2 regions of the Streptomyces sp. NPDC088817 genome follow, and region 1 is predicted to be linked to the other one. Evidence: riboswitches for the same ligand, from Rfam matches in the RefSeq annotation. Region 1 holds a riboswitch; the other holds the start of a gene.
The links. Region 1 has a riboswitch for S-adenosylmethionine ahead of ACIP4X_RS01855 (aminotransferase class V-fold PLP-dependent enzyme). Riboswitches for the same ligand answer to the same signal wherever they lie in the genome.
Positions count from the first base shown of each region.

Region 1 (3,919 bases):
TTCCCCGGCCACGACTTCGTGGCGCGGTTCTACTCGATCCACATCCTGCTGCTGCCCGGCATCATGCTGGGCCTGGTGGTCGCCCACCTGATCCTGGTCTTCTACCACAAGCACACGCAGTTCGCGGGCCCTGGCAAGAAGAACACCAACGTCGTGGGCATGCCGCTGCTGCCGGTGTACATGGCCAAGGCCGGCGGCTTCTTCTTCCTGGTCTTCGGTGTCCTCGCGATCATCGCGGCGATCGTGGAGATCAACGCGATCTGGGTGATCGGCCCGTACCGTCCGGACCAGGTGTCCACCGGCGCCCAGCCCGACTGGTACATGGGCTTCGCCGAGGGTCTGGTCCGCTTCATGCCGGGCTGGGAGGTCAACTTCTGGGGCCACACGCTCGTCCTGGGCGTGTTCATCCCGCTGGTCCTCTTCGGTCTGGTGCTGGCGGCGCTGGCGGTCTACCCGTTCATCGAGTCCTGGATCACCGGCGACAAGCGCGAGCACCACATCCTGGACCGCCCGCGCAACGCCCCGACGCGTACCGCGTTCGGTGTCGCCTGGATCACGATGTACATGATCACGCTGGTCGGCGGCGGCAACGACCTGTGGGCCACGCACTTCCACCTGTCGATCAACGCGGTCACCTGGTTCGTCCGGATCGGCTTCTTCGTCGGACCGGTCATCGCGTTCGTCGCCACCAAGCGGATCTGCCTCGGCCTTCAGCGCCGCGACAAGGAGAAGGTGCTGCACGGTCGCGAGACCGGCATCATCAAGCGCCTGCCCCACGGTGAGTTCATCGAGGTCCACGAGCCGCTCAGCCAGGAGCAGCTCTACACGCTCACGGCGCACGACCAGTACGAGCCGGCGGAGATCGGCCCGGCGGTCGACGAGAACGGTGTCGAGCGCAAGATCAAGGGCTCGCAGAAGCTCCGCGCCAAGCTCAGCAACGCGTACTACGGCGAGGACAACCAGATCCCGAAGCCGACCGTCGAGGAGTACAGGGAGATCACGAGCGGCCACGGCCACCACTGATCACTGACCGCTGAGCGTCGCCACGCCACGGTCGAAGGGCCCCGTCCGATCCCCGGACGGGGCCCTTCGCGGTGTCCGGGGCTGGATAGGGTGGGACCTGTTCGAGATTCGCGTCCCGCCGTACGGGACACCGACCCAGGAGCGGCATATGAACGCTGTGACCCCCGCTGGAGGCAACACCGCGGCGGGCCGTTCCTGGCCCGCCCTGCTGAACGGCCTGCTGGACGGCCGGAACCTCACCGCCGACGAGACCGCCTGGGCGATGGACCTGATCATGCGCGGCGAGGCGACCGACGCGCAGATCGCCGGGTTCGTGGTGGCCCTCAGGGCCAAGGGCGAGACGGTGGAGGAGATCACCGGCCTGGTCCGCACCATGTACGAGCACGCCAATGTGATCGAGGTGCCCGGCGCGACCGTCGACATCGTCGGCACCGGCGGCGACGGCGCGAAGACCGTGAACATCTCCACCATGTCCTCGATCGTCGTGGCCGGTACGGGCGCCAGCGTCGTCAAGCACGGCAACCGCGCCGCGTCCTCCGCCTCCGGTGCCTCCGACGTGCTGGAGAAGCTCGGCGTCAATCTGGAGCTGACGCCGCGTCGGGTGGCCGAGGTGGCGCAGGAGGCGGGCATCACCTTCTGCTTCGCGATCAAGTTCCATCCGGCGCTGCGCCATGTGGGCGCCGCCCGCGGACAGTTGGCCATCCGCACGGTGTTCAACGTGCTCGGCCCGCTGACCAACCCCGCCGGGGTGCGGGCCCAGGCCGTCGGGGTCGCGGACCCGCGCATGGCACCGGTGGTCGCCGGCGTCTTCGCCGAGCGCGGCAACTCCTCCCTGGTCTTCCGGGGCGACGACGGTCTCGACGAGCTCACCACGACCGCCACCTCCCAGGTCTGGATCGTCCGGGACGGGGAGGTGACCCAGGAGCGCTTCGACCCGCGGGACGTCGGCATCGAGCTGGTGCCCGTGGAGGCGCTGCGGGGCGGGGACGCCTCGTACAACGCCGAGGTGGCCCGGCGCCTGCTGGACGGTGAGGCGGGGCCCGTACGGGACGCCGTCCTGCTGAACTCCGCGGCGGCGCTGGTGGCGCTGCGGCCGGGCCCGGGCAGCCTCGCCGAGCAGATCCGGGCCGGTATGGACCGTGCGGCGGAGTCGATCGACTCCGGGTCCGCCAAGCGCACGCTGGAGCGCTGGGTGGCCGCAAGCAACGCCTGACCCCGAGTCCCACCTCGCAGGGCGCGGTCCACGATCCGGACCGCGCCTTGCGCGTGGAAGATCGTGTGGCAGGATGCTGAACCAGGTCATGAGTGACAGCCATGTGGCCCCGGCCGGCTGTCCGGCAACCCTCCGTCCGTGGCGGGGTGCCCCGGGTGAGGACCAGGTCGTAGGCAGCGAGGCCTACGGCAAGCGCGGACCCCTCGCATCACCAGGGGTCCTGGTCGTACGAGGGAGCCTTCCGTGAGCAAGCGAATGCGTTAGGGCGTAGAGCCCCGCCTCCGCATCCCCCTTTTCACCCTTCTCCACGCTTGAGCCGTGCCCGCTCGCGTGGCGATGCCGCCTGCTTTCACGGGAGTTCACCCATGTCCGTTTCCATCGCCCCCGCCGACCAGTCCCTCTGCCGCGACATCCCGGAGCCGCTGCCCGTGCTGGGCCGCGACGTCACCGTTCCGCTCGTCACCGGCGGGGAGGTCACCTACGCGGCGCTCGACTACGCGGCCAGCGCGCCCGCCCTCCAGCGGGTCTGGGACGACGTCGCCGCGTACGCGCCGTACTACGGCAGCGTCCACCGCGGCGCCGGCTACCTCTCCCAGCTCTCCACCGACCTGTTCGAGAACGCCCGCAGGACGGTCGCGGAGTTCCTGGACTGCCGTGCGGAGGACCAGGTGGTGTTCACCCGGTCCACCACCGACTCCCTCAACCTCCTCGCCCGCGCGCTGCCCGCGGACTGCCAGGTCTTCGTCTTCGAGACCGAGCACCACGCCTCGCTGCTGCCGTGGCGGGACGCGCGGGTGACGTACCTCGACGCCCCGCGCACCCCGGAGCGCGCGGTGGCCACCCTGGAGCGGGCCCTCGCCGACCGCGACCCCCACGGCCCGGCCCTGGTGTGCGTCACCGGCGCCTCCAACGTCACCGGTGAGCTGTGGCCTGTACGGGAACTGGCCGCCGCCGCCCACGCGCACGGAGCCCGGATCGTCCTGGACGCCGCCCAGCTCGCCCCGCACCACCCGGTGTCCGTCCGCGACCTCGACGTCGACTGGGTCGCCTTCTCCGGCCACAAGCTGTACGCGCCCTTCGGCGCCGGTGTCCTGGCCGGCCGCGCCGACTGGCTGCGCGAGGCCGAGCCGTACCTCGCGGGCGGTGGCGCCAGCCGCACGGTCGCGCGCCGCGCCGACGGTTCCGTGGACGTGCGCTGGCACGAGTCGGCCGCCCGCCACGAGGCCGGCTCCCCGAACGTCATCGGCGCCTACGCCGTCGCCTCGGCCTGCGCGGCGCTGACCGAGGCGGGCTTCGACGACCTCGTCGCACGCGAGCGGTACCTGATCCGCAAGGTGCGGGCCGGACTCGCCGAGGTGCCCGAGGTCAGGGTCCTGTCCCTGTTCGGGGAAGACGCCCCGCGCGTCGGCGTGATCTCCTTCGTCGTGGCGGGCTGGAACAGCTCCCACTTCGCCGCCGCCCTCTCCGCCGAGTACGGCATCGGCGTCCGCGACGGCCTCTTCTGCGCCCATCCTCTGGTCCGCACCCTGCTGGGCGGCGATCCGCAGAGCCAGGGCGAGTGCGGCGCGCCCGAGGCGGCCCCGGGCGAGAAGTCCCTCAACGCCATCCGGGTGAGCTTCGGCGCGGGCACGCCCGACGAGCACGTGGACCGCTTCGTGGCGGCGGTGCGGGAACTGGTCCGCG
Region 1 covers NZ_JBIVJN010000001.1:397,610-401,528, reverse strand. Annotated here, with positions in the region: gene ACIP4X_RS01865 (cytochrome bc complex cytochrome b subunit) at 1-1,023, shown strand, start outside; gene trpD (anthranilate phosphoribosyltransferase) at 1,172-2,236, shown strand; SAM riboswitch class IV at 2,321-2,437, shown strand; gene ACIP4X_RS01855 (aminotransferase class V-fold PLP-dependent enzyme) at 2,602-3,919, shown strand, end outside.

Region 2 (3,919 bases), on a different contig from region 1:
GACCGCGCCCGCGCCCGCGACGGACGGCCCCGGCCTGAGGTGGTTCCTTGCCCCACCTGGCCCGTGGCCTCACCGACCCGGTCCTTCGTTGTCACTCTCACCTTCAGAGTGCTAACGCCAATGATTAGCACTCGACCCCTCCGAGTGCAAGGTGCGCCCGCGAAGCGGGCTCGATGAGGGGTGGCGGTCGGGTGACGGGTGGCGTGCGGGCACAGCGAAGGGCCCGCACCCCGGCAGCGGAGGTGCGGGCCCTTCCGAAGAAGAACGTCGCTTGCGGTGGTCGCGCGATTCAGGCCGTGACGCGGACCATGTCGGCCTGCGGACCCTTCTGGCCCTGCGAGATCTCGAACTCGACCCGCTGGCCCTCTTCCAGCGTGCGGTAGCCGTCCATCTGGATCGCGCTGTAGTGGACGAAGACGTCCGCACCACCGTCGACCGCGATGAAGCCGTACCCCTTCTCCGCGTTGAACCACTTGACGGTGCCCTGAGCCATGCCTAACTCCCCTATTACTGGCCCTTGCACAGATCCACACTTCGCGGACCCGGGTCAGACCTCACCCCCCGTGGATCGGGGGCGTGCGCCGGAACGCGTCGACCGCGGCCGAATGTATCTGCCCAACTGCCCTCTGCAACAGGTCAATCGGACGAGAAATCTGGACGCACACGGTCCGGAATATAGGAAGAATTCACGCGAATTCAGGGCAATTCGGGCCCCATAAACAAGGCAAATACCGCAAAAGGCGCGCAGACTTTGGCTACTTCTTACCGGGCCCGCGGCAGGATTCCATGGCCCCGGATTCCGAGTTCGGGGGCGCGTTCCCCAACTCTACCGCGTTCAATCACACAGAATTGCCCCCTCCGCTTCTCTCACGGAAGGGGCAACTCGGTGAACTCTGCGTGACCGGAATTACCGAAGGTAATGATCAGCCGCCGGCGACCGCCGGGATGATCGAGACGCCCGCGCCGTCCGGGGTGGCCGTCTCGAGGCCCTGCTCGAACCGGACGTCGTCGTCGTTGACGTACACGTTGACGAACCGGCGCAGCTTGCCCTGGTCGTCCAGGACCCGGGCCGCGATGCCCGTGTGGTTCTTCTCCAGGTCCGAGATGACCTCGGACAGGGTCGCGCCCTCGGCGCTCACCTCGGCCCGCCCGCCGGTGTAGGTGCGCAGGATGGTGGGGATGCGGACGTTCACGCTCATGCCAGGCCAGCCTCTCGGAAGGAGTCCAGGGTCGGACGGATCGTCGCGGTCAGGCCGGTGCCGGCCACCGCGTCCAGTGTCTTCAGCCCGTCGCCGGTGTTGAGGACGACGGTGGTCTTCGTCGGGTCGAGGACGCCGTTCTCGACCAGCTTCTTCGTCACGCCGACCGTCACACCGCCCGCGGTCTCGGCGAAGATGCCCTCGGTCCGCGCCAGCAGCCCGATCGCGTCGACGACCTGCTCGTCGGTCACGTCCTCCACGGCGCCGCCGGTGCGGCGCGCGATGTCCAGGACGTACGGGCCGTCGGCCGGGTTGCCGATGGCCAGGGACTTGGCGATGGTGTCCGGCTTCTGCGGCCGCACGACGTCGTGGCCCGCCTTGAAGGCGGTGGACACCGGCGAGCAGCCCTCGGCCTGGGCGCCGAAGATCTTGTACGGCCGGTCCTCGACCAGTCCGAGTTCGATCAGCTCCCGCAGGCCCTTGTCGACCTTGGTGAGCTGGGAGCCCGAGGCGATCGGCACGACGATCTGGTCCGGCAGCCGCCAGCCGAGCTGCTCGCAGATCTCGTACGCCAGCGTCTTGGAGCCCTCGGCGTAGTACGGCCGCAGGTTGACGTTGACGAAGCCCCAGCCCTCGCCGGCCGGATCGCCGATCAGCTCGGAGCAGAAACGGTTCACGTCGTCGTAGTTGCCCTCGATGCCGACGAGTTCGCCGCCGTAGATCGCGGCCATCACGATCTTGCCCTGCTCCAGATCGTGCGGGATGAACACGCAGGAGCGCAGTCCGGCGCGGGCGGCCGCGGCGCCGACGGCGCCGGCCAGGTTGCCGGTCGAGGAGCAGGAGAGCGTGGTGAAGCCGAAGGCGCGGGCCGCCTCCAGCGCCTGGGCGACCACGCGGTCCTTGAAGGAGTGCGTCGGATTGCCGGAGTCGTCCTTCACGTACAGCCCGCCGGTCACGCCCAGTTCGCGGGCGAGGCGGTCGGCCTGGACGAGCTTGGTCCAGCCCGGGTTCAGGTTCGGCTTGCCGGCGACGTCCGCGGGGACGGGCAGCAGCGGCGCGTAGCGCCAGATGTTCGCGGGGCCCGCTTCGATCCGCTTGCGCAGCTCCTCGGTGCCGTAGGCCGAGAAGTCGTAGGCGATCTCCAGCGGGCCGAAACACTCCTCGCAGGCGAAGACCGGGCCGAGAGGGACGCGGTGACCGCATTCGCGGCAGCTCAGCGCCGCGGCGGGGCCGAGGTCCACGGTGGAATCGGTGCTGCTTGCAACGGTCTGCACAGCCATGAGAGGCGAGGCCCTTTCTCCTCATCTTCCTCACGGCGCATCTCGCCGTGAGACGGATTTGGCACCTTCCCTAGCCGGGAGCCTCGCGAAGACGATCGGCTGTGCGCGCACAGCAGTCGATACGAGAACCGGCTGGAGGGTTGCCGGGGCTTCATCGGGCCGTTTCCCTCTGCCCCTCTGGATGAGCTGTATTCGGTTGTCCGCGCGGAGGTGACCCCCGGCATGGGATGGTCGTCCGCGTTGTTCAAGACTGTAACGGAAGGCCAGGACGGCGGAGACAGTCGTCCGAACCGCGAGACGACACCGCGAGACGACACCGCGAGACGACACCGCGAGACAAACAGTCTCGGGACAACAGTGAGGAGCCGCCGACCGTGCTGGAAGAAGTCGAGCGCTGGCTGGCCACCCGCTCCTGGTCCGTGGCCGACCGGCCACTCCACCAGATCCTGGCGGCCAAGCAGCGCACCGGTCAGTCGGTCTCCGTGGTACTGCCCGCGCTGAACGAGGAGGCGACGGTCGGCGACATCGTCGCGGTGATCCGCCGCGACCTCGTGGAGCGGGCGCCGCTGGTCGACGAGATCGTCGTCGTCGACTCGGGCTCCACCGACCGCACCTTCGAGGTGGCCGCCGCCGCGGGCGCCCGGGTGGTGCGCCGCGACGAGATCCTGCCGCGTCTGCCGGCGGTGCCGGGCAAGGGCGAGGTGCTGTGGCGCTCCCTGCTCGTCACCCGCGGGGACGTCATCTGCTTCGTCGACGCCGATCTGCGCGAGATCTCCTCCGACTTCGTCACCGGCATCGTGGGCCCGCTGCTCACCGATCGCGACGTCGACCTGGTCAAGGCGATGTACGACCGCCCCTTCACCGTGCCCGGCGGGGACGCCTCCGCCTCGGCCGCCGCCGGGCAGGGCGGACGGGTCACCGAGCTGATGGCGCGGCCGCTGCTCAACATGCACTGGCCGCAGCTCGCCGGCTTCGTCCAGCCGCTCGGCGGCGAGTACGCGGCCCGCCGCTCACTCCTCGAACAGCTGCCCTTCCCGGTCGGCTACGGCGTCGAGCTGGGCATGCTGGTCGACGCGCTGCACCTGGTGGGCCTGGACGCGCTCGCGCAGGTCGACGTCGGGGTGCGCAGGCACCGGCACCAGGACGGGCAGGCGCTCGGCCGGATGGCCGCCGCGATCTACCGGACCGCCCAGCTCCGCCTGGCCCGCGGCCATCTCGTGCGGCCCCTGCTCACCCAGTTCGAGCGCGGCGAGAACGGCTTCGAGCCGCGGACGCATCCCGTGGACACCGAGGAGCGTCCGCCGATGGCCGAGGTCGCGGAGTACGCGGCCCGCCAGGTGGCGTGAAACACCGGCCCCGCCCGCTTTCCGGCGGCTACGAAGCGGAACCGTACGTTTGAGCGTTTCGGGGCCGGGCTAGGTTGAGGCGTATGGCTTCTAC
Region 2 covers NZ_JBIVJN010000002.1:414,083-418,001, forward strand. Annotated here, with positions in the region: gene ACIP4X_RS05565 (cold-shock protein) at 290-493, opposite strand; gene ACIP4X_RS05570 (MoaD/ThiS family protein) at 924-1,199, opposite strand; gene thrC (threonine synthase) at 1,196-2,479, opposite strand; SAM riboswitch class I at 2,498-2,667, opposite strand; gene ACIP4X_RS05580 (glucosyl-3-phosphoglycerate synthase) at 2,854-3,825, shown strand; gene ACIP4X_RS05585 (trehalose-6-phosphate synthase) at 3,909-3,919, shown strand, end outside.
Region 2: another riboswitch for S-adenosylmethionine. It lies ahead of thrC (threonine synthase); the one in region 1 lies ahead of ACIP4X_RS01855 (aminotransferase class V-fold PLP-dependent enzyme).